DNA from 3 places in the Paenibacillus sp. JJ1722 genome. Region 1 is predicted to be linked to each of the others. Evidence: a T-box and tRNA genes for the amino acid it is inferred to sense, from the RefSeq annotation. Region 1 holds a T-box; the other regions hold tRNA genes.
The links. A T-box is a leader RNA that pairs with one kind of tRNA and senses whether it is charged. The one in region 1 lies ahead of leuS (leucine--tRNA ligase), so its partner is inferred to be a tRNA-Leu.

Region 1 (10,859 bases):
GAGTGAATAGCGAGAACGGAGCTCTGGTTGCGGTTCATGCTCCTCGGGGAGTCCGTGTGCTTTTGCGGCCTGCGTTGATATAACGTTGCTGTAACCATGTTATAGGGCGGCAAGGAACAGGTACTGGTTCCTGCCGCCATTCATGTATTTGTGCGGCCTAATATTTTGCAATATGGGGGAGAGCAACGATGAACAGCGGGGAGTCTGAAGCGACCGAACAAGGTCTTGTACTATTGGGCGTATTGGGTGATCCGATCAAGCACTCCAAATCGCCTCTTATGCATAAAATAGCTTTACAGGCAGCGGGGATTGAAGGAGATTTTGTACCTCTTCATGTCAAACCGGATCAGCTGGAAGATGCCATGAAGGGGATTCGCGCTATGCATTTCCGCGGAGTCAATGTGACGATTCCCCATAAAGTCGAGGTTATGAAATATCTGGATGAGATTGATGAAGGGGCCAGACTCATTGGCGCTGTCAATACGATAGTGAATGACAATGGACGGCTCAAGGGCTATAACACGGACGGAATTGGCTACGTACGTTCCCTCAAAGAAGAGACTTCTGTCGATTTGAAGGGCGCAAGAATTGCTGTTCTTGGAGCCGGAGGGGCTGCTCGTGGCGTAATTCATGCTCTATTGGAAGAGCAACCGGAATCGGTTATTATTTTGAACCGAACACGTGACAAAGCTGAGCAACTGGCATTAGAGTGGACGACGGAGGCGATCCCAGTGAGGGGTTATTCCAACGAGGATGCCAAGAACGTGCTCGCCACAGTGAATGTGTTGATTAACACAACCTCGGTGGGAATGTCCCCTTTATCGGATGAACTTCCACTGGAAACGAGCTTGATTCCGGAGGGAATCATTGTGAGTGATTTGATCTACAATCCGCTGGAAACGAGACTTTTACGGGAAAGCCGTGAACAGCGCGGCTGCACTGTACATGGGGGCTTGGGCATGTTCGTGTACCAGGGGGCTGTGGCTTTTGAGTATTTTACAGGGGTTGTCCCTGCTGTAGAGCAAATGAGAGTGGCTGTGCTGAGTAGCCTGTCGTAAGTAAGATTGTACATTAAAATTATGGAAATGCTGCATTGCATATGTGGCGACGAAGGGGTTAAATATACATGTTAACAGGTAAACAAAAAAGATATTTGCGTTCAATGGCGCATCATTTGGACCCGGTTTTTCAAGTAGGCAAAAACGGTACGAATGAGCATCTTATGCGTCACATCAACGATGCGATTGAAAAGCGTGAGCTGATGAAAGTGCAAATTTTGAACAACTGTTTGGACGACAAACATGAAATTGCGGAAGAACTGGCCGCGGAGACAGGTTCTGAGCTTGTTCAGATCATCGGGAGCACTATTATTTTGTACAAAGAATCCCGTGATCATAAGGAAATCGAGTTGCCTAGAGGATAACACGCGGGGAGAAAATTATGAAAATCGGTATTATGGGTGGTACATTTGACCCAATTCATATTGGACATCTGCTGGCTGGAGAAGCGGCAAGAGATGCCTATGGTCTGGATCAAGTATGGTTTATGCCTTCTCATATTCCTCCGCACAAGCATCAGGCGGGGGCGAGCGGTAAGGAGCGTCTGGAGATGACGAGTGAAGCGGTAGCGGGTCATCCTGCTTTTGAAGTGCTGGATATTGAAGTGCTTCGCGGGGGAGTATCCTATACCATTGACACGATCAAGGAGCTTCAGGAGTTGCACTCTGCTGTGGATTTTTATTTTATTATTGGTGCGGATATGGTGAACTACTTGCCTCATTGGCAGGGAATTGAGGAACTGGCGCAGCGAATTTATTTTATTGGTGTTCGGCGCCCAGGGTTCCAGCTTGCGTTGGATGAGTTGCCGCATTATTTGCAGGACAAGGTACTGCTTGCGGATATGCCAGTGGTGGACATTTCGTCGACGGATATTCGAGAGCGTGCTGCGGAAGGGCGTACCATCCGTTATCTTGTGCCTGATCGTGTGCATGACTATATTACAAGGGGCGGTTTGTATGAAGTACAGCCGTGAGCAATTAATGGAAGCCGTATCTGGTCAAATGCCTGAAAAGCGCTGGAAGCACACACTAGGTGTTATGCATACCTCAGTTGAGCTTGCGCAGCGATATGGAGCAGATCCGGATAAGGCCGAACTGGCGGCTATTTTGCATGATGTAGCGAAATATTGGCCTGTCCAGCAGATGGAAGAGGTGATTCGCAGTCATCCCGAATGTGATCAGGAGCTTTTGGAACATGACAAGCAGCTCTGGCATTCAGAGGTAGGATACTGCGTTGCAGCAAGAGATTACGGAGTGGATGATCCGGAAATAAGGAATGCGATCCGCTGGCATACGTCAGGACGCGTAGGTATGAGCCTGCTGGATAAAGTCGTGTGTCTCGCTGATTACATCGAACCGGGACGGGATTTTCCGGGGGTTGAGCATATCCGTAAACAGGCAAAGAAAAGCTTGGAGCAGGGCCTTATCGCTGGATTTGACTCCACGATTACATTGTTGCTGGAAAAGAAAAAGGTTATTTTTCCACTGACAGTCTTGTCGCGCAATGACTTGATTCAACAACTAAAACAGAGAAAAACGGAGGTTCATGAATGACCCTAACTAATGAGCAATTAATGCAAACAGCGGTTGATGCTGCAAATGATAAAAAGGCAATGAATATTGTCGCACTGGATTTGCGGGGAATATCACTAGTAGCTGATTATTTTGTCATCTGCCACGGTAATTCGGATACACAGGTACAGGCGATTGCAACAGAAATTCGCAAACGCGCTCATGATGAAGGTGTAACCATCAAAGGAATCGAAGGAATGGATTCCGCCCGTTGGGTGCTAATGGATTTGGGGGATGTCGTAGTGCATGTCTTCCATCGCGACGAGCGCGAATACTATAACATTGAACGACTCTGGTCGGATGCTAAGGTTGTGGAAAAGGTATGAGTTTGATCGCCGGTACTTATGTCACCATTATGGTGGATCGTGAGGTATCTCCTTTCGGTTATTTTCTCACTGTTGGTGAGCAGGATGTGCTGCTGCATTATACGGAGCTGACACGTGAAATAGAAGTTGGTGAACGGTTGGAGGTATTTATTTTTCACGATACAGAGGACCGTTTGGCCGCAACTATGAAAAAGCCGTTCTTGTCGTTGGGCGAAATGGCAAAGCTTGAGGTGGCCGATGTGCATCCGCGTTTGGGTTGTTTCCTGGAGATGGGATTGGGTCGTCAGCTTTTGCTGCCGATTCGTGAGTTGCCAGAAAACCGAGATTTGCATCCTCGGGTGGGCGACTACGTGTATGCCATTATGGAGCATGACAAGCAAGGCAGATTGCGAGCTAAGCTGGCAGGGGAACAGGAGCTGGCTCCGTTGTGCTTCCACGCCCCTGATTCGTGGTTAAATACATGGGTGCAGGCGACTGTGTACAAGCCGCTTCAGATGGGCACATTCGTCCTGGTGGACGGAGGTGTGCTTGGTTTTGGCGCGATTGGAATGATTCATTCCTCGGAGCGTAACCGGATGCTTCGCTTGGGCGAAGAGGTCAAGGTACGGGTCACGCTTGTTCGGGAAGACGGTCGGGTCAATCTGGCGATGTCACCACGCAAGGAAGTAGGCCGTGATGAGGATGCGGATCGGCTGATTGCTTTTCTGAAAGAGCGTCCGGGCGGCGGCATGCCTTATTCCGACGCAACACCGCCGGATATTATCAAGCAACGGTTTGGTATCAGTAAATCCGCCTTCAAGCGTGCGATGGGCAAGCTGATGAAGGAAGGACTGGTTACACAAAAGGAAAACTGGACCTACCTGGTGGAGAATATACCTGAACCGAAGGACGGGAATGGGGAATAAAAAATGGCTTCTTACCGGAAGTTTGCCTATGTGTATGATGAGCTGATGCAGGACATGCCGTACCCGGACTGGTTGCGCTTTGCACGGCAGGCTTGGGATCAGTACGGGATGCCGCATACGGTGGCCGAGCTGGGCTGCGGAACGGGTTCGATTACGATTCCCCTAGTCAACTCGGGCTTCGAAGTGGCTGGAATCGACTTATCCTCTGACATGCTGGCAGTAGCCCGCCGCAAAATGGAAACCACTCCACAGGGACAGCGATTGTTTCGTGAGGGAAGCGTTCGCTGGATACAGCAGGATATGAGAGAATGGATTTTGCCCGAGCCTGTGGATTCTGTAATTTCTTTTTGCGATTGTCTGAATTACTTGTTGGAGGAAGAAGATATAATTTCTACTTTTCGCAGAACGCATGCTGGTCTGAAGCCTGGCGGAACCTTCTTGTTCGATGTACATCATCCGCAGACGTTTTTACGTTATGATGAAGAGCAACCATTCGTACTGGATGAACGCTCTATCTCGTATATCTGGACATGTGCGTTGGACACTCCCCGTTGTGAAATTGAGCATCATCTTAGTATCTTTGCGAAAGCAGAACAAGTAGGACGCAATCTATACCAGCGTTTCGAGGAAATACATGTACAACGTGCCTATGACCCAGACTGGATGAAGGCAGAATTGTCCAAAGCGGGTTTTCGTGATGTGAAGGTATATGCGGATTTTGAATGGGTAGAAGCAGAAGATGACGCGGCGAGACTGTTTTATGTTGCTGTAAAATAGCAAGGCTTCATTTAGCGAGTATGGGAAAAGAAAGACGCTTTTCATGATGACATGAAGGGCGTCTTTTTGCACTCATATATTCACTTTATAGCTCAGCTGAAGCTCATCACCCGGTACACCCCGAATGCCCCAGTTCTGTTTGGGTGTTTCAAATATAGTAATCTCAAGATCCTGTGGAGAAATACCCAAAAGATCGTTAATTCTTTGGAATAACAGGTTAATGAGTTGCTTCTTAGCTTCTGTCGTTCTGCCTTCAAAGATACTGATTTCAATAATGGTGTACGCCTCAGAGCGACCATCGGCATATATAAAGTCTTCCTGATCCATAGGAAAAAAACGATGAAACCTCTTGTCAGGAGGATATTTGAACGCATCCACCACAGCAGAATGAATCACCTCTGAAAGTTGCTTTTTGATTGGATTTAGAGTTTCTTTTATTCCGTAAATTTTAATCTGTGCCATTTCTCAGCTCACCTTTCTTATCTCAACTCATCTCAACTTGAAGCGATTTAATTCGAAATCATTATAAAACATTCGTATGCATGTGTCATGAACAATTAGTATGAAGAGGGTCTTTAACACCAAAGGTAGTCCTTATTTGACTTTTTTCGCGGTTTTCAATATAATAGTGCCATTATTAACGGTTAAACAATCGCTGATGAGGAATAGTAGCTTTGTCTGGACATGTAGAGAGCTGGCGGGTGGTGCAAGCCGGTTGACAGTGCAAAGTGAACTCGCCTCGGAGATATGCGTCCAACGCAGGAACGCCCTATACAGGTGCTTGTATCCTGTTATTAACCCGCATCGGATCACCTCCGTTATCAGGTGCAAAGGGAGTAGAACGCGAAGAACGCTTTCTGCTAACTAGGGTGGTACCACGGGAATATAACCTCTCGTCCCTAGCGCTGACACGCTACGGGATGCAGAGGTTTTTTTGTTGCATACCGTTTGAGGAGGAAAAGACAATGACAGACACACAGCCGAAGCACGGCTATCAACCGCAAAGTATTGAACCAAAATGGCAGAAATATTGGGATGAGAACAAGACGTTCCGCACCGGGGAAGAGCCGGGCAAACCGAAGTTTTATGCTTTGGATATGTTTCCGTACCCATCTGGAGCCGGCCTACATGTAGGCCACCCAGAGGGCTACACAGCTACGGATATTGTTTCACGATATAAAAGAATGCGCGGCTACAACGTACTGCATCCGATGGGTTGGGACGCCTTCGGTCTGCCTGCCGAGCAGCATGCGCTGGATACAGGGGAGCACCCACGCGAAATTACGGTGAAAAATGTAAATAACTTCCGCCGTCAAATCAAATCGCTCGGCTTCTCCTACGACTGGGATCGTGAAATCAGCACGACGGATCCTGATTATTACAAATGGACACAGTGGATCTTCATCCAGCTGTACAAGCGCGGCCTTGCATATGTAGCTGAAGTACCTGTGAACTGGTGCCCGGCGCTGGGAACGGTGCTAGCGAATGAAGAAGTTATTGACGGTAAGAGTGAGCGTGGCGGTCATCCGGTCGTCCGTAAACCAATGCGTCAATGGATGCTGAAAATTACGGAATACGCGGATCGTCTGCTGGAGGATCTGGAGGAACTGGATTGGTCTGAGAGTATTAAGGATATGCAGCGGAACTGGATCGGTAAGTCTACCGGGGCAGAGGTTCGTTTTCCAATTGAAGGCTATGACGAGCAACTCACAGTGTTTACAACCCGTCCAGATACACTGTTCGGCGCAAGCTACTGTGTGCTGGCACCAGAGCAGGAATTGGTGGATATTATCACTACGCCTGAGCAAAAGGATGCTGTACAACAGTACCGTGAACAAGCTGCTCGTAAAAGCGATCTGGAGCGTACGGATCTGGCCAAGGATAAAACAGGCGTATTCACAGGAGCTTATGCAGTGAATCCGGTGAACGGCGAAAAGCTGCCGATCTGGATTGCTGACTATGTACTTGCAGGCTACGGAACTGGAGCGATTATGGCTGTACCTGCTCACGATGCGCGTGACTGGGAATTTGCCAAGCAATTCGGATTGAATATCATTGAGGTTGTCCAAGGTGGAGATGTGGCTAATGAGCCATATACTGAGGATGGACCGCACGTCAATTCCGGCCCGCTGAATGGACTTACCAACGAGGAAGCGATTCCGAAGATGATTGAATGGCTGGAAGCTGAGGGCAAAGGACACGGCAAAGTCACCTATCGCCTGCGTGACTGGTTGTTCAGCCGTCAACGCTATTGGGGCGAGCCGATTCCGGTAATTCATCTGGAAGATGGAACGATCAAAACGGTTCCTGAGGACCAACTTCCGCTCGTACTACCGGAGATGGACAATATCAAGCCTTCCGGTACAGGTGAATCCCCGCTGGCGAACGCAACAGATTGGATCGAAACCATTGATCCTGAGACAGGTATGAAAGCACGCCGCGAGACAAATACAATGCCGCAATGGGCAGGCAGTTGCTGGTATTACCTGCGCTTTATTGATCCGAAAAATGACAAAGAGCTTGTATCCAAAGAGAAACAACGTGAATGGATGCCTGTTGATTTGTATATTGGCGGAGCGGAACATGCGGTTCTTCACTTGCTGTATGCCCGTTTCTGGCATAAGGTACTGTATGATATCGGCGTAGTGGAAACGAAAGAGCCTTTTTATAAGCTGGTCAACCAGGGTATGATTTTGGGCAACAACAATGAAAAAATGAGTAAATCACGCGGTAATGTCATTAATCCTGATGATATTGTCAATACGTTTGGCGCCGATACGCTGCGTATTTATGAGATGTTTATGGGGCCGCTGGAAGCGACCAAGCCATGGAATGAGAATGGGGTAGAGGGAGCACATCGTTTTCTGTCCCGCGTATGGCGCCTGTTTGTTTCCGAGGATGGTAGCCTGAACGATAAAATTACAAATGACGGCGGTAGCGATGAGTTCAATCGTACTTGGCATAAAACGCTGAAAAAAGTAACTGAAGATCTGGATGCACTGCGCTTCAATACAGCGATCAGCCAGCTGATGATCTTCACCAACGATGCATACAAAGCAGACCTTCTGCCGCGTGCAGCAATGGAAAACTTCGTGCAAATGCTGTCGCCGCTTGCACCCCATCTGGCCGAGGAATTGTGGCAGCTGCTGGGGCACAATGATAGCATTACCTACGCGGCCTGGCCTGCTTATGATGAAGCATGGACGGTGGACGCCGAAGTGGAAATTGTTGTGCAAGTGAATGGTAAAATTGTGCAGCGTGCAACGATTGCCAAGGATCTTGATGCTAAAGCGATGGAAGCATTCGCTGTGTCGTTGGACAATGTTCAGCAGGCACTGGCCGGCAAAACGATCCGCAAGGTAATTGCTGTACCAGGTAAGCTGGTTAATATTGTTGCCGGTTAATTGGCTTTAAGCCGAAGGAGACATCCACCTTTTGCATGTCTTCTTCATACTTGTTGTGCGTGGCTTGTATCAGCTTGGGAAAGACACTATGCAGGCTGATGTCCAACAGTGCGAGAGCTTCGGCGGTAATACCTCCGGGAACCGCCACTCTGGCCTGTAACTCGGCTGGTGTCATCCCGCCTTCCGTGAGTAGCTTTCCAGTGCCGATGATCATTTCACCGGCCAGGGCGCATAGCTCCGTACGGTCTATACCTGTAGCTTGAACTGCGGCTTGAATCCACTGGTCCATAAAAAAGGCCAAGAAAGCAGGACCGCAACTCGAAAAATCCGACGTGATTCGAGTATAAGATTCTTTAACCCGAATCGGCCTGCTGATGTGGGACATAAGCTCTTCCAGAAGGGTGCGGTCCTCCTCTGTAATCCGGCTTCCATGGATGCATAGTGAGGCTCCGCTGCCCACTTGGTGGGTGATACTGGGAATAATTTTGGACACTTTGGCTTTCAGTGCATGCTCCAAAATACGAATCTGCACCGGGCTTGTGATAGATACGACGATTTGCTCTTCTGTAATGACGTTGCGTATTTCATCCGTTACGGCTTTTGATTCCAGCGGCTTCACACAGATAAACAAAACATCGCTTTCCGCTGCCGTTTCACGGTTGCTTTGGGCTGCATGCAAACCTGGATAACGACGGGCTAGCTCGGTTACCTTGGAATGCGTTCGATTGCTTGCTGATATTTGCTGCGGCTTGAGTGCGTTAGAATTAATAAAAGACTCAATTAGCAGACTTCCCATGCTGCCAGTCCCGATAAATCCAACTTTCATTGTTCAACGTCCTCCTTTCATACTTTGCGGTATAGACGCTGTGCTGTCAGCTGTCATTCTTCTTAGTGTATGCGCCTGGTCTTGGCCGACATGACGAATTTTATGTCTGAGCATGTTAGATCGTGCCCGGGGTCGTACCACTTTTTTGTAAAAATGCTCACAGCGAGACCGTATGGAGGTTGTTTGCACCCTCCGGTTTAACGGGAATTGAACAGACTTGCTCTGTTTGATTGAGACGGTGTTTTCAGTCGGCTCAATTTCCCGAAATCCATGTGGAGTAGGGGACGATACGGAAATGAAACGCGTATGGACAGGAACAGCGATAACGCTTGCTGTAATCGGGAGTGGACTTATTTTATTTGCCGGAGGACAGCGCTCTGAGCCGCAAGAAGAGTGGACTTTACTTAACCATAAGGTGGAGCAGGCTGTGGCGATGGATTCAGAGCCAAATGAGTCGCAGCGCAGCAGTGACTATGCCCAGAAAAAGCCTGCTGTAAAAGAACCCTCAGACAAAGCTGAGCGCAGTAGGAATGCCGAAGCCGCTGACAATGTGAAACGTGATACTGTGCAGATTTCTACTGGTGTATCTGCTGCTGTGAGCGAAAACTCTATTGCGGGAAATTCAAGTACCGTAAAGCAGTCAGGTGTTGCGAATCCGAGCTCAGACACAGGTATTGTTAGTTCGAGTGGTGCAACGACGAGTAGGACCAATACGGTAAGTGATTCGGTTACTACACCCGTTTCCGGCGAAAAAAAGGTAAACATCAACACGGCGACTGCTGCCGAGTTAATGGAGCTACCAGGGGTTGGGGCTAAAAAAGCCGAGGCTATTTTGAACTACCGTAATCAGCATGGGGCGTTCAAACGTGTGAACGATTTGGATCATGTAAAGGGAATCGGAGCTAAAATGTTGGCGAAAATGAAGCCGTATGTCAGCTTGTAACTTATATAAGATTACAATGTACAGGCCCTGAGAACGGCGGTAGCGGATATGGTTTACGTTTTAACTTGTTTATACGGGAGAGATGGAAATGAGTGCAGATGTACGCAAGGACTGGGACACCTATTTCATGGATATCGCTTATATGGTATCCACCCGTTCGCGCTGTGCGCGGCGTCATGTTGGAGCCGTACTTGTACAAGGTAAAAAGCTCTTGGGGACGGCCTATAATGGAGCACCATCCGGGGTGCCTGACTGTTCTGAGGCAGGCTGTATGATCTCAGAGGAGTATGAGGTCGTTCAACGTGATGGGCGCGAGGAAATGGTTAAGAAGCAGCGATGTATTCGCACTATTCATGCGGAGCAGAACCTGCTACTGTTTACTGACCGAATTGATCGTGAAGGCTCTTCAGTATATGTCACCGACCAGCCATGCTGGACGTGTGCCAATATGTTGGCGAACAGCGGTATTGTGGAGATTGTATACCACAGACCTTATCCCAAAGATGCCGACAAGGTTCGTGCTATGATGGAGGAAAAGGGAATCGCCTTTCGTATGCTGAAGACCTATCATCCACCGAAAGAAACGCTGATGGATGTAATGAATTAAAAAGTAAACGAGGAAGAACCTCTGACGAATGCTATTTTGTCAGAGGTTCTTTTTGTTTTGCTTATTTTGGACAAAAAGCAATGTTTGCTACCGGAAGGTGATTGTATTCAAGCTAAGCTTGTGTTAACTAGACCTATATTGACCCTTACTGTTTGTTGGATTACAGGAAGTGCGGGAGCATGTCTGTATTCTGGACGGATGCTTTTGTTGCTCTGGGCGGGGGTTACCCTGATCTTTCCGCTTATAGCTTTATGGATGAAAATCCCCATCCGGCATATGGTATTACTTTGGCTTGCATTCAGCGGGGGTGGATTTCATTGGTATTGGCATGATACGCATAATGTTAGCAGTATTCCCGATGCTCTCCATGTATCGTCTTCTATGGTGGAAGACATGTCTGTTCAAGCAGCAGGGCTTATCGCTTCTGAAGTACAGGTAGATG
Region 2 (10,859 bases), 180 kb from region 1:
TCAGAACATGATCCATTGTTCTTAATACACGTCATCCCTTTAGGGATGGCGTTTTATTTGCTTGGGTAGTCTTAGGACCAGAGCCGGATGATACGTAAATGCGGCTTATGGTATACTGCAACGGACGTGTGAAAGCATGATTGTCCCATTCCGTATGTAGCCACGCGTCATTTCTGCAGCTAGGCATAAGTTATGTCATAAGAAACATCATCGGATAAACGTCCCTGAGTTGTACAGGCCGGAATGGTTGCACCGGACAGAACATGAAAGAGGAGGTTGTCTGGAATATGAAAAAGTTATCTATTTTAATCCTGTCCTGCGCATGTATGTTAGGTACTGTATTGTCAGTCGCACCAGGACAAGCACAAGCACAAACGTCAGCTTTGAAGATAGGGGTTCAAAGCGAACGGGTGCTGGAGCTTCAACAGCAGCTTCATTCGCTCGGTTATTTCAAGGCTGGGTTTACTGGGTACTATGGTTCTCTGACCAGTAAAGCGGTGGCTCGTTTTCAACGGGATAACGGTCTGACACCTGATGGAGTAGCCGGAGCGGCTACACAAGCCAAGCTGGAATCCTTCGGAGAGGTGCGCGTAACCGCGCTGGATCAACTGGCTCGTATCATTTATTCTGAGGCTCGCGGGGAATCGTTTGAAGGTCAAGTGGCTGTCGGCGCTGTCGTATTAAACCGTGTTCAGTCCGGTGAGTTTCCAAGCTCGATCCCGGACGTTATTTTGCAGCCTGGTCAATTCACCGCTGTACAGGATGGTCAATACCGCCTGAAACCCAACAAGACTGCGTACCGTGCAGCCAGACAGGCACTTAATGGTGCTGATCCGACCAATGGGTCCTTGTTTTATTACAACCCGGCCATTGCTACAGCCAAATGGAGTAAAAGTCGCCCGGCTGTCATCTCACTCGGTCGCCATACGTTTACGAATTAATTTCATATGAGAATACGCAAATTTCTAGCCGTCAGTTGCTTCTTCTAGGAGCAGTGACGGTTTTTTATATTCACAAATTTGTAATATTTTAGTGGTGAATTATCTGATTTAATATTAAAAATTCTACCTATTATTCCGATACTCTTAATAGACAAAAAAATGAAATTAAAGGAGTCCTTCTAAAATGAGTCAACATCCTTACACTATCGAAGTAGATCAAGCCATGAAAACGGTACATATGGCGGTGAATGGAGTTTTTAGCCAGGAGGAGTATGATAGCTTTGTAAAAGATTATGTAGCCAAAACCTCATCCATTCAGGCGTCCAGCTTTACACTCAAGGTAGATTGTACCCAGATGGCACTTTTGGGTCCGGGAGAAGTGGAAAAATTGAAGGGCTCATTTGTACGTTATAAAGAAACTGGATTTACCAAAGTAATCTTTGGCATCAGCCTTCAACAAACCATTATTAAAATGCAGCTTGGTCGAGTAGCACGCGAAGCAGGATTAAACAACGTAGATATTGTTGTACAATAATGCGCTGATGTATGTGTAAGGGGGAAGCCTGATGAGCCATATCAAAATAAAAGCACTGGGTGTGTATCATCCGTCCCATTCGTTGGATAACGAATACTATGTTCGCCATTTTGACGAGCAGGGCAAAGATATTCGACGCTTCATGGAGCATATGGGTAGAAAACAGCGTTATATCATTGATGATCCGAACGAAAACGGTCTAACAATGGGAATTGCGGCTGCGCAAAAAGCTCTGGAACAGGCTGGTATGACAGGCCGTGACGTGGATATGATCGTGTTCTCCACTCAAGTTCCTGAGTCACTGTTTCCGATGAATGCATTGTTTGTTCACCAGGCGATTGGGGCCAGACATGATGTGGCCGTGATGGATTCCAACGCGAATTGTGCAGGGATGACAGTCGCTGTCGATCAAGTCAGTCGGTCGATGTTATCTAATCCTGACGTGCGGACAGCGCTTATTATCGGTTCGGATTATAATTCACTCATTTCCGGTCCGGAGGATGAGATTACTTATGCGAACTATGGAGATGCTGCATGTGCGGCTATTTTGGAGCGTACAGAAGAAGACACCGGATTTATAGATTCTATGTATTTTACGGACCCAGTCAATATAGATAAAATTTTGTACCCGGCTCAGGGGTTAGCGGCGACACTCCAAAGGAACGCCCCCGGAAAATATATTCAGTGGCTTCCGTTCGACGCCAATATGGCCTTGCCTCCTACATTTGATCTGCTTGAACGCATTTTAAAAAAGAATGGGCTGACGCCTCGGGATGTACGGGCTTATTGTCTGTCTCAGTTCTCGTTAGCAAATGTATTGAAGATTCAGGATCACTTGGAGCTAGAGGATGCCCAAATGATTTATGTGGGTGATCGATATGGTTACACAGGTACCAGTAGCCCGTTCATTGCTCTATATGAAGGTATTGAATCGGGTCGTATCCGGCGCGGTGATTATGTACTGTTCTGGACGATTGGAGCTGGATATCAACTGGTTGCTATGTTATTTAAATACTAGGAATATGAAGACCTTGCAGCTGCAAGGTCTTTTTGTGTATCACACAATGACAACTGTAATGATTTGGTTGTGTTATGTTTGATTATTTTGTAAAATTTAAACATTGAATTAAAAGGGAGAGCTTATATTGCGGACATCGGATAGCATGACAATTATGACGGAAAACATGGCACACAATTCATAATAGGAGCTGAAGAGTCATTAAGATCGAAAATTTATTTTATGGAGAACGAATAAAACTGGCCGCAGTCAGGGAAGAAGATGCCGAAGTGATGTTCAAATGGGGTGAGGATGCGAAGTATCTGCGAAATGTAGATACGGATTTGGCGCTCCCTTACACGTTGAAACAGATGGAGTCAGAAGGATCTCCCAGCTCTAACGAGGTCTATTTTCGATTAAGAACATTGGCAGATGATGTCTTGATCGGATTTGTTGCTATCCACGGAATTGAGTGGAATAATCGTAGCGGGCAGCTGGCAATAGGTATAGGTAATACGGACTACCGTGGCAAGGGCTTTGGGGCAGAAGCTGTAGGTCTCATTCTTCGTTATGCGTTTTATGAGCTCAATTTAAATCGGGTCGGCTTGGATGTGATTGAGTACAATACACAAGCGATCCGAACTTATGAGAAGGCGGGGTTCCAGCTTGAGGGTAGAGTTCGTTCCGCTGTTCTTCGTGATGGTAATAGTTATGATCGTATCATGATGGGTATCCTGTATTCTGAATGGCGCTCGACTGTTCAAGTATAATAGATACACAATTTGTTCATAAAATATTCCATAATAAGCCTTTTAATAACGTGAAAAGAGGTTTATAGTTAAGGGGTCACATGCCCAAATGGTTATTAATTTGAGTATGAGTCAAAGCTGAGGAGGAATTTACATGGCAAACGTTGTAAGGTCCGTCACTTCACCCAAGAAATTTATTTCTGGACAAAATCTGCTCTCGTCGTTAAATGACTATATTAAGGATTATGGCGATAAAGCCTTTGTTATTTGCGATGAGTTCATACTTGAAAGGGCCCAAAAAGAGGCAGGTGCTTCAATTGAAGCAGCTGGTAACCAGGTGGTCTTCGAGAAATTCCAATATGAATGTACAAAAGAAGAGATTGATCGTAACCGTGAATTGGTGCGTAAACATGGTTCAAACATTATCATAGGGATTGGCGGGGGAAAAACGTTGGATACCGCCAAGGCAACCGCTTATTATGAAAAGCTGCCTGTTGTTATTTTCCCAACGATTGCTTCTACAGATGCTCCTTGTACCGCGCTTGCGGTTATATACAAAAAAGATGGCTCTTTTGATGAATATCTGTTCCTGCCTACTAATCCAGACGTTGTACTGGCGGATACAGGCATTCTGGCAGCAGCGCCTGCACGTTTCTTTGCAGCTGGAATCGGTGATGCACTGGCCACTTATTTTGAAGCTCGTGCTTGCTATCAGGCTAACGGAGATAACCTGGTTCTGAACAAGCCTTCCACTACAGGATTGGGACTTGCTCGTCTTTGTTATGATACGTTGCTGGAAAATGCTGTGAAGGCCAAACGTGCTGTGGATCGGAAAGTATATACTCGTGCGGTGGAGGATACGATTGAAGCTACCATTTATCTGAGCGGTGTTGGTGCAGAATCAGGTGGGTTGGCAGCAGCACACGCCATTCATAACGGCATGACGGCTGTTCCTTCGCTTCATAAAGCACAGCATGGTGAGAAAGTTACATTCGGTTTGTTAACCCAGCTAGTGCTGGAAAATGCACCGAAAGAAGAACTGGAAACCGTGATTAAACTGGTTAAGGATGTAGGCCTTCCATTGACGCTTCGTGACTTGGGTGTAGAGGAATTTGTTGAGGCTGAATGGCGCCAAGTGGCTGAAGCTGCTTGTGCATCGAATGATACAATGGTCAACATGCCGTTCCCGGTTAGTCCTGCTGACGTGTACAATGCAATCATTGCAGCGAATGCAATAGCAGAATCCTATCAAGAATAGTTTCTTCCTAAATCACGAAAATGGGTTTACAAAAACGGGTCTGTCACATCAATGGCAGACCCGTTTCGTTTACGTGCACTAACATGTGAAACGAAAGAGGGTACCAGGGACTTATATCCTATCTTGTTCTGACCGATATACATGTAACAGGGAAATTAGGTTGGTTACACAGCAGGAGGAGATTTGATGTTGGTGCATGGTAAAACACGTAGGGGCAACTTGTACATCCATATGTCCAGCGGTTTTCACAAAATTGGAGATTATCGGGAAGAATATTCTGTAGCACCGGGTGATCGGCTGATGTCTAGACTGTCCAAGCGGATCTACACCATTGTATCCGTACATCTTGGTGAAGAGGCGTATGCCGATATTGATCTAGAAGAGGTTATTAGAAATAGTTAGAGTGCTTTATTTGGATTTGGTTAAAAAAAGCTTCCACTTTGCTCCTAGAGCGAAGTGGAAGCTTTTTTCTTTCAGCGTAGGGACTCATGAAGAAGGTCTCGTGTGATGATATTATTTTGGTTCATAAAATGTCTGATTGCTGTTTGTGAATTGGTTGCAGACAGCTCCTTTCCCCATGTCATGGCATAGGCCCAGGCTGGCTGATTTTGCAGCACCTTCGCACTTGGCAGAATATCACTTTCTCCGATTCCCATAGGCTTGCCCTGCGCAAGCTTTAGCAATTCGGTGTAGTAGGAGGGTTTGTAATCATTGTTATAGATATCAGCTGCAAGAATATCTACTCGGTTAATACCTGGGAAGGACAAATTATAGGGAGTGCTATATGCGTTTGGAGCATTGGGACTCCACACCCACAACAGGTTATCCAGATGATGGACATGAGTGAACCGATCATACATTAGATTCCACAACTTAGCATAATTTTGCTTGTTTCCCCACCAAAACCAGTTGCCGTTCATTTCATGATAGGGCCTCCATAAAACAGGTACATCCGCGTCTCGTAAGGTCTTAAGGGACAAAGCCACCTCATCCAGATCAGCGATCAGTTGTTTATATTGCGGGGTACCCGGCGTGATGTAACGATTAAATTCAGCTTGAGTAATTTTTGCTTGTACGTTTTTCCACGTTTTAGGTTTGCCAGGAAGCGCCTGATGGAAGGTAACAGCTACGATTCCGCCGTCCTGACTCCATTGGATAGCACTATTCACAACATGCTGACGTTGCTCTCGTAGGGCTGTACGGGACTGGTTAGCCAATCCTCCAAACTCATAGCCGTGAAGTCCTGCGTATTGTCCGCTGATTTGTTGTAGCTTGTTATTTTGTTCATCCGGTGCCTCTAAGTAATCATGCTGCCCGGAAATTAGCATATCATCCGGTACATTAGATAGGTAGGCAAGTAATTGCTTGGCTTTGGCAGAGGCCTGAACATTAATTGGCGGGGCGGCATCGGCAACAATGAATGATTGCTGAGAGCCGCTGAAGAGTAAAACAAGCATTAGCAGTAGCACCCTCTGTAACCAAAAGCGTGTTGAGTGAGATTTCATGGCGCTCCTCCTTTGATGCATGGTAATGGGATTAGTATTTTTCTTTTTGCTTTCTAAGCTGTATATAGGCGCTAATAATAATCACCAGCAGACTAATCGTGGCCCATCCATTGAATTCCTGTAAGTGTATCCAGTTATCCCACACAAGGAAACCTAAAATTACAACGAGCAAACCCATTGCAAGATACATTTTGGTTTGTGCTGGACGTTGGGTTCGTTTTGAAATCCAATGTATGATGCCGAGAACGATGGCTGCCTGAAATAAAAATATGCCCATCATCATTAAACTTGCTATAAAGATTGGGGACATCGGTATCCTCCTCCTGGGTTTACAAACAGAATATGCAGGTTGTAACCGGGATGTGGATTCTTAGATGTCAATTTAATTATAAGTTGAGTAAACAAATGAGCGCTGGTTACGATCTTGAACAAGTTGACTAAATTATACCATAACTACCGTCCTGCAATGAAAGACGTCTAAATACCCACTCTACCTTGATTCGACATCATACTTTATATTCAGCGAAATATTGACATATGGATGTACACTTCACATATATGAAGATGCAATCAGAAATATATGTGAAGTATATGCATAAGAGCAACGCGAAATCGACGGAAAAGTTTGGTATGATTAAAGTGGATTGAAAAGGAGGTGCTCTTATGAATGAAGAAAACAGACCATTCTCTAGGTCAGCAGATGCTGAAGGAGCCAAAGCGAACTTTGATGCCAATCAGCGGAAGCTTCTCTCCGAGGGAGTGCCTAGCTTATGGCGTCAGGTCAGCAACCTGCTGATTCTGGTTGGCGTGATTGCATTGATTATCCTTTTAGGTCGAGTGCTCTAATGAGATATCCAAAAAAATCGAAAAGAATTTGAAGAATTAGGGATGTGAAATGGTGTTAAAGGCAGCTTTACTTTTTATATTGGCTGGCATCGCTGAAATTGGAGGAGGATATTTGATTTGGCAGTGGCTGCGTGAAGGAAAGACATGGTATGTCGGACTTTGCGGCGGAGTAATCTTGGCTGTGTATGGAATCATTGCTACCTTTCAGGTTTTTTCCTCCTTTGGGCGTGTATATGCAGCATACGGAGGTGTCTTTATTGTTCTTTCCATTGCATGGGGCTGGTGGATTGATAAAAAGACACCCGACTTGTACGATTTCATTGGTGGATTGATTTGTTTGGTCGGTATAGCTGTAATCCTATTTCCGCGATCAGGATGATAGGACGAAAAACCCTATTTTATTTTTGAAAACATGACTATAGGTCTACAAAAATAAGCTTCATATTCCGAAATAGAACTTAAGGAGGGGGTTCTATGAACTGGAATCAAATGAAGCTTAGATTGAAATTTGGTAGTGCTGTACCGAAGAGTGAAGGTAATTTCTCTTTTGGTATCATGTGTGGACTCTTAATCAGCATCGTGCTGTGGATATCAATCATTGGCTGGATCATGCTGATCTTTAAGTGATTTTACGAAATCACTGTACATATCAAAACAAATGAATTAAGGACTGCTCACAAACCTGTGTCTTATTACCCATGCTTTATTTTGTGAAATCGTTACGTAACTTGTCTATCCCGCGACCTATGGCTTCATCAATCATATCAGTAGCAGCAGGTGTATCTGCATCGGTGTCAGGAATGCGATTAAATCCTGGCTCGCGCTTGTCCAGGGATTGTTTATGTTCGATTTGATCGTCAGTACGATTCTTTTCAGAGTTATTATCTCTCATAGCACATCACAGCTCCTTTTATTAGGCATATTCAGCTTCTATACTTTACATAAACGCTTGTGCTCCAGACTAAACGTTGATAAAAATAAAACCGGGAGGGAGTAAATCCCGCCCGGTACTTCCCAAACAACTAGCGATGCTCAATCAGATCAATCGCTCCCAGAACAACATGAGCCAGTCCGAAACCGAGAATGCCTGTAGCTGCAAGTTTGTACTTACTGCTCAGCAACACAGCGCCTGAAGCCGATACTACCGTTCCAAGAACAGCTGGAATCATACCTTCACGCATTCGTAACACCCCTTCTGGTAGTTTGGAAAGACGTTTATTAGTGTAATTCAAATGTGCACAAGTTATACAAAAAGAGAATTTTATTATTTTTTTTAAAAACACTTTACAATTCGATAAAATTATCGTATTATATGTTGGTGCCCAATTGAACGACATTTACATAATGAGAACACTTCTTAATCAGATGCGTGTTTCTCAGATACTTGTAAGACAAGTAAGTGTGAAGATTAGCGTTCCTAAATTTATGCCGGGGTGGCGGAATTGGCAGACGCACAGGACTTAAAATCCTGCGGTAGGTGACTACCGTACCGGTTCGATCCCGGTCCTCGGCATTCTTGATTTATAACGGACACATCAAAGTTAAATGAACGAAAATAACGCGAGGTTCTGTGTACCTGCGGAATACTCCGTAACAGGTATGTAGGATCAACAAAAAACGTCTCACCGTTAACATACGGAGAGGCGTTTTTTGTTTTGGAAAAATTAAGCGATCTTGTAACAGAGAGTTGGAGCCTTTCTATTGCATCAATTGTTATAATCATAGGACAACGAAATTAGGCCTTTATAATTAAATAGTAAGTATTTCTAAAAAATGAAGTGGCCCAAAACCTTAAATCAGAATGTTGTTGTTTTTAATTAACTATTGGGAAGGTGGTTCGGTGAAGCTGATATGAATCTGACTTTTCATATGGAACAGTTAAGAGTCTGTTTTATGAATTTCATCAATTATGTATATTTTGTAATGGATGAGAAAACAAGAGACATAGCTATTGTTGACCCATCATGGGATTTATTGAAAGTAGAGTTCTATCTTCAACAATTGAATGGCGATCTCAAAGCGATACTATTAACTCACTCACATTGGGATCATATTAATTTGGTAAATCCACTCCTGGAAAAATATAACCCGCAGGTATTCATGTCAACAAACGAAATCGATTTTTATCATTTTAGATGTAGAAATTTACATTCAATTAAAGACAAGGATTCAATCCAGGTCGGTGAAACAGAAATTAAAAGTCTTTTGACTCCTGGACATACCGCGGGAAGTGTATGCTATCTTTTATCAGATCGCTTATTTACTGGGGATACAATATTCATTGAAGGTTGTGGCTTTTGTGACCCAAATGGAGGAAATCCAATAGAATTATATAATAGTGTTCAAAAAATAAAGCGAGAAATTGATGACTCTATTCAAATTTATCCTGCTCATTCATTTGGTAAAGCGCCTGGTTTTACACTCAATCACCTCATGGATGAAAATATTTATTTTCAATTTACGAGTAAGGAATCTTTTATTAAATTTAGAATGCGTCCGAACCAAAAGGGCCTGTTCGATTTCAAATGAGTCTGTATTGTGGCCCAGTTCTAATGGTGAGAGAAAATCTTGAATATAAAAAATAATACATAACGATCTATCATTTGTCTGTGCCCCAGATGCTCAAGTTAACTAGAGTAAAACACTCGGATCAGTTCTTTTATAAGCCGCCAGAAACGTTGAAGCTGTATTCGAAAGATAATAATGACTTCAAATTTAGCATTTTCAGAAAGGTTTGCGAATCCAATCATGAACTTGGCCGTTTCCAATCAACTGTGAATTGACAGGGTTTGAGTAGAGGATTATAATGGAAAAACATTATTCCAATTATATGATTATATGAAAAATAAAGGAACTTTTCTGTGGTTAATCGCTGGCGGGTCACGTTAACCATCAAAGAGGGATATATCGTGAGAGATTGTAGCTTATCAAGTAGGATAAGTGAAAGGGCGAAGCTATGTATATGGGTAGTAGTAGACATTATAGGAGATGATTTGGCAGTACGTTTTTATAGGAGATGAGTTAAGTGAGCTGGTACGTGTTTTTTGTGCGAACGGGTAGGGAAGAACAGGTCAAGCAGCTTATTAATGAGTGGTTGGATTCTGAAGTCTACAAACCCTTTATACCACTCCAAGAAAGACTCTTTAAAGTAGCAGGAATAGTAAAGAAAGAATGGGCTCCTTTGTTCCCAAGCTATGTATTTATTGAGTCGAATTTACCTGACTTGCAGTTCGTAACCAGTACAAATTCAATGATTTGCACTTCTAGTGATATCATTCGTTTATTGAGATACTCGAAGTTTGAAGCTTCAATGAGAGATTCGGAGAAACAAATGTTAGAAAGTCTATGCAATGATAGCTATTGTATAGAATCATCAACTGGAATTATTGAAGGAGACAATATATGTATCCTAGATGGCCCACTTAAAGGAAGGGGGAGTATAGTTAAGAAAATAGATAGACATAAACGACAAGCGGTCATTCAGTTAGAATTTATGGGTGATATCAGGTTAGTGAGAGTAGCTTTGGAAATTATAAGTAAGGTTTAAAGTGGAGAACTCGTGACGAGTTCATACTCCATGAGGAAGCTTTCAGAACCCTTAAGGGATTTGAAGGCCTTTTTTGATTTGGACTGCTAAGTTAGTAGTTTACTAGGGGGGATATGCGTAGCCTCGTATGCAGAACAACTAATGTTGAAGCGGGAAGATGCCGTGATGAAGGCGGCCGTCAGTTTTGTCCATGCAGATTATAACGCAGACGCTCCCCTTGATCGAGAAGTCTTTCATTCGGATGAGTGTAGTTACTTCGAGAGTTTGGTATTCCATCGGCGGAAATCCAACTTTGTGCTTGGCAGGCTAAGTGCCAAACAAGCAGTTTCGGTGCTGTTAAGCGAGCCAGACCTGCGCAACGTAAGTGTGGAGTCAGGTGTCTTCGGCCAGCCCATGCTTCGAATCAATGGTGTCCACAGCTATCAGGTGAGCATTGCCCACTGCGACTATATCGGAGCGGCTGTTGTTTTTCCCGAAGCAC
Region 3 (10,859 bases), 2.6 Mb from region 1:
TTTCCTTTTGACATCAGTCATAAGTTTTGGGCTTGCTGGCCGCACTGCTCATGAGTTTGCTTACTGCATTTGAAACAAGTAACGACACGGTTATTCAAGTGACTGGCGTTATTGGTGCATTCGGTGCAGTGATTGCTTACATTCTGGCTGAGGCTTATGTGGACGGTAAGTCTACGGGATCTGATAGTCAGGAATAATCCTAAACGTTTAAGATTTCAAAAAGACCCTACTGGCATTTAGCTGGTAGGGTCTTTTTTAGTTTATATCGTTCTATTCGTGTAAGCTATGCGGAAAGTTTATATCAAACATTAGTTGCATATTATATTGACAGATGGTTAATTTTGGTGAAAAATGAAGTATGTTTTTAAAAATTATGGAATATTTATGCGAAGGGTGGCTATGGCATGAAGCATACACCTACGATTCGAGCAGAATTAGACAGATACCTACAACAAGAAGGTTTGAGTCTAACGCAATTCGGACATATGGCAGACATGAACCGGGGAATTGTAAGTAGCATAGTTTCAGGAAATAAGCCTATGTCTGTTAACCAGCTTGACCTAATCACTAAGGCTATGGGGTTACCGGAAGGCCACTTTTACGACTTATTTATAGAAAACTATATCATCGACACTGCCCCGAATATGAGACGAATCGAGCCATTTTTGTTTCGCTGTGCGGAATTGGAGAAGTTGGATACGATCCGTAGAGTGGTGGGAGCCATCATGGATAATCTACTGTATTCGCCCAAACTATTTGAAATTGCGGAAAACCTATTCACACAGGGGCAACATGCTGCGGCATTAGTTCTCTACGAGAACGTGGCAGAAGTGGAGAAATACCAGCACTCCGAACGTTTGGCGATCTGTCAATATCGTATATTCACGATCAAAACTGGAGACGATCAAAGCCGTAACATCAGGGCAGCAGCGGTATTTGAAGCTTTTGTCGAGCGTCTGGATGAAATAGACCAGCTTGACGCATTGAAGGATTTGGCGAATGTATACAGGTCTTTGCGTAAATGGGACAAGGTTGACGAAATGGCAAGGAAAATGAGAGCTAAAGCGGAAATCCAATACACTTTGAAGCATCAACAGAAAAATCGAGAGTGTGACGAGCATAAGAAGTTGACTCGCCCTTTGTTTGTATACATTTCCTATGCTGACCTGTTGTGTGCAAGTGTCTATGAAGCCCAAGGCGATTACGACAAAGCTCTTCAATATACATATGCCTACGCTAATTTAGATTGGGTTAAGGAGACCGATGAGGATACCCAACACTGGATTGGCTTGTTTAAGCACTGGGCAAAAGCTAATGTTATTGTGAATAAGCTTTTATCTGGAGATACAAAGGTGCTACAAGATTATGTTGAATATATTGATACGGCGGAAGATACAACTCAAGAAGACAGGGTCATCCAACTGCTGAATATTATGATAGCGGCTAACCGATATGATATCGATGTTAGTGATATAATTAAACGATTTGAAACAGACATTGTATCATTATCGCAACACTCATCAAGTGATATGTATACTCAACAAGTGGTACCAGAGTATTTTGCGTGGTGTGGTTACGAGTTGGCTCATTATTATTTACATCGAAGTTTCTACGATGATGGTTTTAAACATTTGATGTATTCAATGGTAAGTTATCATACACTAAATAATGAGACTTATTTCATAAATTGTATGGGGCTGTTTTTACATTTTCGGGAACATGCGACTCCTGAAACCAAAGCAAATTTTTTAAATTTTATTGAAAAGGTGTGGATGAACAATGTTAAAAAAAATGGCACTGTTGATCGTTGCGGCTAGTTTTTTGTTAATTGTTACTGTACCTATTCACTCGCATGGTATAGAGCCTCAAGTACAGCATGGAGGGGCTTAAACGTATGCAAAACAAATCCCCGCTAACCTTAATTGGTCGGCGGGGATTTATTACATTGAAGGGATTTCTACACAATCCACCGAATAGCTAAATGAGGTGATCAGCATGAACCATACATATAAAGTGTTAAAATCGGATTTAGAACTATTTGCTGCTGCATTAAGCCAGGCAAGAGTATATGTGATACAGCCGTTGGGCGAGGATTTGATAGATATTGTGGACTATGGTGGAATGGTTGAGAAGATTACACCGGAGTCGATTAAGATTAACGGATCTTATTTCTTCCGTAATCAGTTTGAATTTAGAGTAGATGTGAAAAAGGACTCCGCTGGTATGTAACCAGTATGGAGTCCTTTGTTGTTTATTTAGTTGAATACTCACTTACTTCAAATGTGAGTATTTTATTGAAAATTACATAGTCTTTACGGCTGCTAAATGGTCCTTTGTTGTTATTGTGCTTATCAATGGAAAAGAATGAAGGGCCTCTACCAGCATCTTTAGCATCGTACCAAGCGATAAAGGCGTTCAATTCTTTTTTACTCAGATCGAATTCTTTGTCAAACCCATTATCCATTGTTACAGTCAGAATAGCGCGGTCACCAGTTGGTTGTGATGGTTCGGTTGGTTCAGTTGGATCTGTAGGTTCAGACGGATCAGGATTAGGACTTGGTGTGGGATCTGGGTTTGGTGTTGGATCTACAGGATCGGGAGTTTGAGTGGCAGGGTCGTAACCCCACATTTCCATTTCATGAATGGCCAGATTGACATCCTTGCCAGTAGCTCCATTATTTTTAGTAATATTTATTCTGTAGGTTTTAAATTGATCTTTGTTTTTAAGTGAAAATTCATTAGCTCCTTCGGTGAAAATATATTCGGCTTTATTATCAAGAACGGTCCAATTTTTTCCGTCATTCGACCCCTCGAAAGTCCAAGTATTAGGCATATCCTTGCCAGCATCTGGTGGACTATTAGTAGTGTAGCCTCCGTAATAAAGAACATATTTAGTAACAATTTTCGGAGATGGAAACTCATAAGCAAGCCACCCATTTTGAGGCGCTGTACCCCAAGCACTATAGGTTCCATTTGTACTATAGTTCGGTTTTCCATCAAATGCTCTATATCCTTCCAGACCACTGCGTGCGGCACTATAACTGATTTTACCTGAAGGGGTAGTATCAGTTTTCATAACAGGTATTAAACTGATGGATTCTGGAGTAGCTGCATGTGTTACTTGTGCAAAACTCAGAAGCAAAAATAAAGAAAACAAGGTCGACAATAGTTTTTTCACGAATATTCCCCTTTTTGTTTTATTTGCTTAGTAAGCATACAAAAAAGGAAAAGGGATGTCTAAACATTAATGTCTATATATTCAAAATAAAGTTTAATAGAAGATTTAAATTTACTCTCTCAAGTACACCATGAACTGAAAGGTCTTTTTTTGTTTTGTGACAAGCTATGCGATACTTCGACACACCTCACCATATAGAATAGAGAAGATTTATTTACTATGGAGGTGTCATATGATAAAAGGATTTGTGAGAGGATTAGTTGTATTTTTACCGGCGGCTATTTTTTCTGTGCAAGGCATCTATCCCGTCTTGTTGCCTCAATTATTTTCTTCTAACAAAACTTCTAACGGCTTCGGATTATTTATAAATATTTGAGGAACCTTAGGAAGAACATAATTAGATAACTACATACTTTGGGGGTATGTTGATACTTATAGGAACTGTACCGGAACGCACTCGTAATGCGTAGGCCGGGGGTTCAATTCCCTTCACCAGCATAGCTATAAACTCAAGCACAGCGCGGCTTCCAAGCTTTTGGAGGGCGCGCTTTTTTGTGATTTTGGACAATCTTCTACGCTGAGGTCTTTTTAGTAGGATTATTATGCTATATATAATTAGTTCTTTGTTTCGTTTCATGCTAAAAATCGAATTCTTACATTAGTTGCATAGTATATTGACAGGTGGTTAATTTTGGTGAAAAATGAAGTATGTTTTTAAAAATTATGGAAAGTTTATGCGAAGGGTGGCTATGGCATGAAGCATACACCTACGATACGAGCAGAATTAGACAGATACTTAAAACAAGAGAGCATGAGTCTAACGCAATTCGGGCATATAGCAGGCATGAATAGGGGAATAGTAAGTGCTATTGTGACGGGGAATAAGTCTATGTCTGTTAACCAGCTTGACCTAATTACTGAAGCTATGGATTTACCGGAGGGCTACTTTTACGACTTATTTATAGAAAACTACATCATCGACACTCCCCCGAATATGAGACGAATCGAGCCGTTTTTGTTTCGCTGTGCGGAGTTGGACAAGCTGGATGCGATCCGTCGAGTGGTGGGAAGCATTATGGACAACGTACTCTATTCGCCTAAACTATTTGATATAGCAGAAGTACTATTAGCACAGGGACGACATGAGGCTGCATTGCTGCTCTATGAGGGCGTAGCTGAAGCGGAGAAGTACCAACATTCTGAACGTTTAGCCATCTGTCAATATCGTATATTCACGATTCAAGTTGGAGACGATCAAAGTCGCAATCTCAGTGCAGCTACGATATTTGAAGCTTTTATTGAACGCCTAGATGAAATAGACCAGCTTGATGCATTGAAGGACTTGGCTAATGTGTACAGGTCTTTGCGTAAATGGAACAAGGTAGATGAAGCGGCGAAAAAAATGAAGCAGAAAGCGAAAGCTCAATATTCGTTAAAACATCAACAAGAGAGTCGAGAGCGTGATGAGTCTGCCAAGAAGCTAAGTCGCCCGTTGTTTGTATATATTTCATATGCCGATTTATTGTGTGCAAGTGTCTGTGAAGCCCAAGGCGACTATCAACAAGCTCTAGATTATACATACACCTACGCTAATCTAGATTGGGTCAAAGAGACTGACGACGACACTCAACACTGGGTTAGCTTGTTTAAAAGTTGGGCAGAAGGTAATACTTACGTATATAAACTGTTGTCAGGAGATATAAGTGTGCTTCAAGATTATGTTGAATATATTGCAGTGACATCAGCCACTAACGAGAATGAGAAAATCTCAAAACTGTTGAATGTTATAATTTCAGCAAACCAATATAACATAGATGTGGAAGGTATACTTCAACAATTTGAAGCCGAAATAAACGCTTTTGCACAACAGCAACCATCATCAGATGATATGTATACCCAACAGGTGATACCGGATTATATCGCGTGGTTTGGTTACGAGTTAGCTTATTATTATTTACATCGAGGCTCTTACATTGATGGTTTTAAACATTTGATGTATGCAATGGTAAGTTATCATACATTAAATAATGAGACTAATTTTATAAACTGTATGGGTTTGTTTTTACATTTTCGGGATTATGCAGTTTCAGAAACTAAAGCAGCATTTTTAAATTTCATTGAAAAGGTGTGGATGACCAATGTTAAAAAAAATGGTACTGCTGATCATCGCGGCTAGCTTTTTGTTTATTGTTACTGTGCCGGATCAAGCCCTTAACCACCACAATAGTATTCAGCCTTACGTTACCATTGGAGGTGCTTAAACGTAAGCAAAGCAAATCCCCGCTAACCTTAACTGGTCGGCGGGGATTTTTGTTGAAGGAATTACTACATCGTTCACCGAATGAATTATCAAGGTGATCAGCATGAATCATACATATAAAGTGTCAAAATCGGATATAGAACTGTTTGCAGCTACATTAAGCTAGGATCTGTATTTTAAGACGATATATACCATCTTTGAAATTGCACTGGATGTGGGTGTCCAGTCCATTTCTTATTTAGTAACAATAGGGGTTCCAGTCCTACTGCTCATTTTTTTAAATAGTAAGATGGCAAGAAGTAAAGCTATGCTTACAGCGGCAAAACCCAGCCAATTCAAATATAGGACAGATGTACGACTGATGACTAGCCCACCTAATCCAGATCCCAGTGCAAAACCAAATTGGATGAACGAAGTATTTACGCTAAGAGCAATGTCCGGATTTCGAGGCGCCAGAGTAACCAGATAAAGTTGCTGGGCCGGGGAAATACTCCAAGTTGCTAACATAAAAATCATTAAAACCAAGATTAATACCAAGAGATTGACTCCGGCTAGAGCGAATAAAAGAAGAGTCGCCCCTTGTAAGATGAGCCCGAGACAAATGGTAAATTTCGATCCCTTTGCATCTGCCAATTGTCCGCCCACTCTTGATCCGACAAAGCTGCAAATGCCCGCCAGGAACAGAACACCGCTAATTTCTGTCATGGAAAGAGAGGACGTGGCTTGCAAGAAAGGCGTAATATAAGTAAACAGTGTAGAATAGCCGCCGACATAAAATAACGTAATAACCAAGGCCATCAGAATGGTTGGATTTCTTAAAATAGAGAGCTGCATTCTGAGGGTAACCTTTTCTTCTTCTTTGATTGCCGGAACCTTTTTATAGATGATAAGTAATGGAAGAACACTTAATAATCCGATTAAAACAAATAGCACTCTCCATCCAAACATCTCACTAAAAAATGTGCCCATGGGAACACCGAGTACGAGCGAACTGCTAAGCCCCATCAAAATGATACCGATGGCATTGCCCCTTTTTTCTTTTTCAACGAGTCGTGTCGCTACTGCCATGGCTACAACGGTAGCGATTCCTCCGCTAGCCCCTTGGATAATTCGTATCCATAGTACTGTTTCATAAGCAAGATCTACAAACATAAGTCCGTTGCTGGCAATAAACACACCAAGGGTGGTCATTAGTAGTTTCTTGCGATCTGCATTGATCGTTAATGCAATCAAAATCGGAGCGACAATGGCCGCGGCGAGAGCAAACACAGTCACCAATAACCCAGCTTCTGAAGTAGATACTCCCAAGTCCACAGCGATCATCTTAATGACTCCCGTAATAATATATTCAATGGTTCCAATCAGAAAAACAGCCAGTGCCAGGACATAGATGATCCGTTTATTTTTCAATTTACCCCACTCCACCTTCTTCAGTTATCTATTTATAATGGGAATTTGTATTTCTATGAATTGTGCATCTCGTTCTGGAGTTAACGGTAAATATAGTTCCCTACCTAATTCGTTTTCCTTGATCTTATAGTTATTTTTCTCAATCCATTTAGCTAAATGAACACAGGCCGCACAATCAAAATTAGAATTTGAATGAAAAGCCATTGTGGCCATCATCGGTTCAGGAGGGAGAGTCCGTAGCCGAAACGGTTCTGGAAATGATCGCAGTTCACAGGTTAAAAAATAACCGACTTCAAACTCAAACTCATCCTCTTTTCCGTCGATTTCTTTCCACAAAACAACCTGAGGACCTTGAATCAATTGACGAATTTCCGGTATTAATAACTGATCAAATTGACGTAACAAATCCGGAATGTCTTCTTCTTTCCCGCATGTTTTCTGATAAAAAAACGATTGAGCACCATCTGCCTTGACTCTGATTTCTTGACCCGTTTCGAATTGCCCCTCTTTTTCTATAAGCTGCATACGCTCCTCAATCCTGACGAGTTTGGCTTGTTCCGTATCGATGATATGCTGGATTTCACTTCTTTTCAGCTTAAACATGCCTTGAATATTCTCCAATGAAATATCTTCCTGAAGCAGCTGTTTAATTTGGGGCAATGTAAAACCCAATTCCTTATAGATTAAGATTCGGTTGAGCTCAAGAAGCTGATCTGCGGAATAGTAACGGTAGCCCGTATCGTAATCCACTTTTCTCGGCTTAAGTATGCCAATCTGGTCGTAATAACGCAGTGTTTTTAAGGAGACCTTGCTTAGCCTGGAAAATGCACTGATTTTGAACAAAATATCATCTCCAATCTATAACATAATGTGAGTATACAGTTTCCCGTGCAGGGGAAAGTCAAGGATGTGAATGCTTTTCCTTTTTATAGCTAAGACCGACTGCCATCCTTGTCACCACTCTATGGATTTTGTTGGTTCAAGCCTTAGTAATTGAGTTAATCTATCTATTGAAAAATACTTCCAAAAGATGCTTTTATTTATTCGAGAAATTTCTCTCATGCCGATTGTAGCACTAGCTATGGCCTAACTGTCCTTTAGCGAACAAAAGGATGCCACTTATCACGGCATCCTCTAGATATTCATTAATCTATCCTGAACTGTACCGGAACGCACTCGTAATGCGTAGGCCGGGGGTTCAATTCCCTTCACCAGCATTCAATGAAACTCAAGCACAGCATGGCTTCCAAGCTTTTTGGAGGACGTGCTTTTTTGTTGGAGGGAGCATTCTTCTCCCAATCAATTCATATTATAACTACAATTGCATGCGCCCTTAACTTTAGGATTGTTATCTCCTTATATCTTACAAAGGAGACATCTACTCAAAATATCAAACGGTGAAGTTAAGTAAATACTCTAAATAAGATTAAATCCCCGCAAACCTTAACTGGTCGGCGGGGATTTTTGTTAAACAATCTAAGGAACGGTGTGTTGAAGAATCGTACAGGAAATTTAGGCTTTAACTGGTTCAGGTCTTTTTAATTGAAGAGGAGGAGGTATTAGCCAACCCTTTTCTTTGTTCATTTTTAGAATACGGACTCCCAAAGCAGTCTTAGTTAGATGATATTTTGCAAACAAAGCCCCGATGTCTTCTCTAATGGATTGACCCATAGCTTGGCTGCAAGATGTCAATCCCACAGAGGTATCTAATGCGATTTTAGCTGCAATTTCGGGATCAGTAAACCTTGCACCAACCGGGATATCCTCAAGTTTCACAGGGGGTCTTTCAGGCAAAATAGGAGCTGGGGCAATCCCATTATCAGTAAGCATTGCGTCGCATTCTTGGATTTCCAGTTTAGCTTGATCAATAAGATCATCCAGTATTTTTTTGAGTTCCTTGTCTCCTGCGTGGTTTAAACATGCTTGGTAAAATGAAACGCTGCCTTTCGCTAACGCTGACAACTGCCACACACTATAAATTTCTCCGTAATGCATGGGCTCGTCTTTTGGATTCCCGCTTAGGATACCCATTATAAAACCACTCCTTGTTTATTTTAATGATGTACAAATTTATGATTCCCAGTAGTAAAGAATTAATGTGTGTATATGAAATAAGTTCTATTGGGCATGCTAAATACGTATGTTGAAAAAATGAAGATAATGGTTGTTGTTGCATTAATGATTTCATGTTTTGAAGCGTATATAAAGTCGCTCTGCTGGCTAATCACCGGCAGGCTTTTTTTGTGTTTTGAATTAAAAACGGATATTTCAACCATAATAAGACAGCCTGTTTTATTCCAAAAGTACAGAGGAGCAGATGAATTGAAAAACAAATGGCTGTTGGCATTGCCGTTAACCTTGGCGCTCGTTTTTAGCATGACTCCGTTAGTAGTCGCGCAAGCGAAGGTAGGGGAGGAGAAGGATTCTACTTGCCTAAGTTCCAAAATGGTGCAACTGAAAGGCGATATGCAGAAGGTATGGATCGACCATACGATATGGACGAGGAACTATATTGTCAGCGCCATATCTAATCTTCAAGATCAGAAGGACGTATTGGACCGGCTTTTACGGAACCAGCAAGATATAGGCAATGTGATCAAGCCTTATTATGGGGAAGCCGCTGGTAATAAGCTGGCTGATCTTCTGAGGGAGCATATTCTAATCGCAGGGAAAATTGTAGCGGCTGCTAAAGCGGGTAATCAGGCGGATGTGAAAAAGCTAGAGGCGGATTGGCGTACAAACGCCGATGATATCGCCAAATTTTTAAGTGCAGCGAATCCGAACTGGCAGTTTAAAACACTACAAGATATGCTGTATACGCACCTTCAGTTGATTACGGAATTAGTTCTTGACTATATCAAAGGAGATTGGAAAGCGGGTATTGCATCAACCGACAAAAACGAGATCCATATGATTCATTTAGCGGACATCCTGACAGAAGGCATTGTCAAACAGTTCCCTGGAAAATTTTAAGCGCTATAGCTGCAAAGCAGATTAGCTTTCTATAATCACCCCAAAGGGTGGTATAAAAAGCTTTTTTATCGGTTTAATGAATCGTTAATACAACTATGAATGCAGTCGGTATGTCGAACCGAAATACGTTCTCCCACAAGCCCAGTTCTATTGATTCTATTACGAAGCACTCGTAATGCGTAGGCCGGAGGTAAGGTGGTTAATGAATGAAAAATTTACAATAATCCTATTTTATTTCAATAATCTTTTTAAAAGGGGAAATTATATTGTCAGTTCTACAAGTTCTTTTTAGTTAGGACCTTTTTTACCAAGAAGCCGCCTCGAAACGTATTCCAATACATATACTTAGAACATGAATATATGAAGAACTAGTTTTCGAGAAAAATAGGGAAGTTCGCTTTTATGTAAAATAATATTTTCTTATTTTAAAATGTAGAATGGAGGGAACTTCTTGTGCCACGAGCTTCAGTTATACTGCCAGTTTATAATACTGTGGCTTATGTTTGGGAAGCAGTCCACAGTATTTTAGTTCAAACCTATTCCGATTTTGAATTAATTATTATTGATGATGGCTCAACAGATGGATCTGCTTTTCTTATTTCACAGATAACAGATCCTAGAGTGGTTAAAATCTTTCATAGTACCAATCAAGGTTTGGTCGCTACTTTAAACGAGGGATTCAATAGGGCAACTGGTGAATATATCGTTCGTATGGATAGCGATGATATTTCTACGCCAGATCGATTGGATGTGCAAATATCATTTATGGATCAAAATCCTTTAATTGATGTATGCGGTGCTGCTTTTACTACTTCTAGTGGAGGAGTACTTAAGGTGAATCCGGCCAGTCATGAAGAAATTAAAACATGGTTGTTATTTCATTGCTGTATCTGCCATCCTGTCACAATAATACGCAATAGCATGATACATCGGCTAAACATTCAATATGATAGTAATTATCCTCATGCCGAAGACTACGAAATGTGGAACCGATTAGCTTCACAGGTACAAATAGCGAACCTCCCCATAAACTTATTG

Region 2: it encodes a tRNA-Leu, which carries the amino acid that the T-box ahead of leuS (leucine--tRNA ligase) is inferred to sense. The anticodon was not compared.
Region 3: it encodes a tRNA-Leu, which carries the amino acid that the T-box ahead of leuS (leucine--tRNA ligase) is inferred to sense. The anticodon was not compared.

Annotation. Positions count from the first base shown of each region.
Region 1 is NZ_CP182500.1:4,114,785-4,125,643, reverse strand. It holds gene yqeH (ribosome biogenesis GTPase YqeH) at 1-83, shown strand, start outside; gene aroE (shikimate dehydrogenase) at 189-1,058, shown strand; gene yhbY (ribosome assembly RNA-binding protein YhbY) at 1,127-1,423, shown strand; gene nadD (nicotinate-nucleotide adenylyltransferase) at 1,441-2,031, shown strand; gene yqeK (bis(5'-nucleosyl)-tetraphosphatase (symmetrical) YqeK) at 2,015-2,611, shown strand; gene rsfS (ribosome silencing factor) at 2,608-2,955, shown strand; gene ACM1ND_RS18230 (S1 RNA-binding domain-containing protein) at 2,952-3,860, shown strand; gene ACM1ND_RS18225 (class I SAM-dependent DNA methyltransferase) at 3,864-4,637, shown strand; gene ACM1ND_RS18220 (tautomerase family protein) at 4,710-5,099, opposite strand; T-box leader at 5,284-5,541, shown strand; gene leuS (leucine--tRNA ligase) at 5,603-8,041, shown strand; gene comER (late competence protein ComER) at 8,022-8,867, opposite strand; gene ACM1ND_RS18205 (ComEA family DNA-binding protein) at 9,163-9,810, shown strand; gene ACM1ND_RS18200 (deoxycytidylate deaminase) at 9,899-10,417, shown strand; gene ACM1ND_RS18195 (hypothetical protein) at 10,597-10,749, shown strand; gene ACM1ND_RS18190 (DNA internalization-related competence protein ComEC/Rec2) at 10,679-10,859, shown strand, end outside.
Region 2 is NZ_CP182500.1:3,934,802-3,945,660, reverse strand. It holds gene ACM1ND_RS17440 (cell wall hydrolase) at 288-941, shown strand; gene ACM1ND_RS17435 (hypothetical protein) at 1,126-1,476, shown strand; gene ACM1ND_RS17430 (ketoacyl-ACP synthase III) at 1,508-2,494, shown strand; gene ACM1ND_RS17425 (GNAT family N-acetyltransferase) at 2,695-3,243, shown strand; gene ACM1ND_RS17420 (glycerol dehydrogenase) at 3,377-4,480, shown strand; gene ACM1ND_RS17415 (hypothetical protein) at 4,667-4,882, shown strand; gene ACM1ND_RS17410 (glycosyl hydrolase) at 4,954-5,985, opposite strand; gene ACM1ND_RS17405 (hypothetical protein) at 6,017-6,295, opposite strand; gene ACM1ND_RS17400 (hypothetical protein) at 6,649-6,831, shown strand; gene ACM1ND_RS17395 (YnfA family protein) at 6,884-7,210, shown strand; gene ACM1ND_RS17390 (hypothetical protein) at 7,306-7,458, shown strand; gene ACM1ND_RS17385 (hypothetical protein) at 7,535-7,723, opposite strand; gene ACM1ND_RS17380 (hypothetical protein) at 7,854-8,012, opposite strand; tRNA gene ACM1ND_RS17375 (tRNA-Leu) at 8,259-8,344, shown strand; gene ACM1ND_RS17370 (MBL fold metallo-hydrolase) at 8,683-9,360, shown strand; gene loaP (antiterminator LoaP) at 9,857-10,378, shown strand; gene ACM1ND_RS17360 (4'-phosphopantetheinyl transferase family protein) at 10,520-10,859, shown strand, end outside.
Region 3 is NZ_CP182500.1:571,743-582,601, forward strand. It holds gene ACM1ND_RS02625 (hypothetical protein) at 51-197, shown strand; gene ACM1ND_RS02630 (tetratricopeptide repeat protein) at 405-1,817, shown strand; gene ACM1ND_RS02635 (hypothetical protein) at 1,996-2,229, shown strand; gene ACM1ND_RS02640 (discoidin domain-containing protein) at 2,252-3,178, opposite strand; gene ACM1ND_RS02645 (hypothetical protein) at 3,411-3,554, shown strand; tRNA gene ACM1ND_RS02650 (tRNA-Leu) at 3,598-3,673, shown strand; gene ACM1ND_RS02655 (transcriptional regulator) at 3,933-5,354, shown strand; gene ACM1ND_RS02660 (MFS transporter) at 5,673-6,848, opposite strand; gene ACM1ND_RS02665 (MerR family transcriptional regulator) at 6,873-7,691, opposite strand; tRNA gene ACM1ND_RS02670 (tRNA-Thr) at 8,002-8,062, shown strand; gene ACM1ND_RS02675 (DUF3231 family protein) at 8,361-8,879, opposite strand; gene ACM1ND_RS02680 (glycosyltransferase) at 9,171-9,821, shown strand; gene ACM1ND_RS02685 (glycosyltransferase family 2 protein) at 10,275-10,859, shown strand, end outside.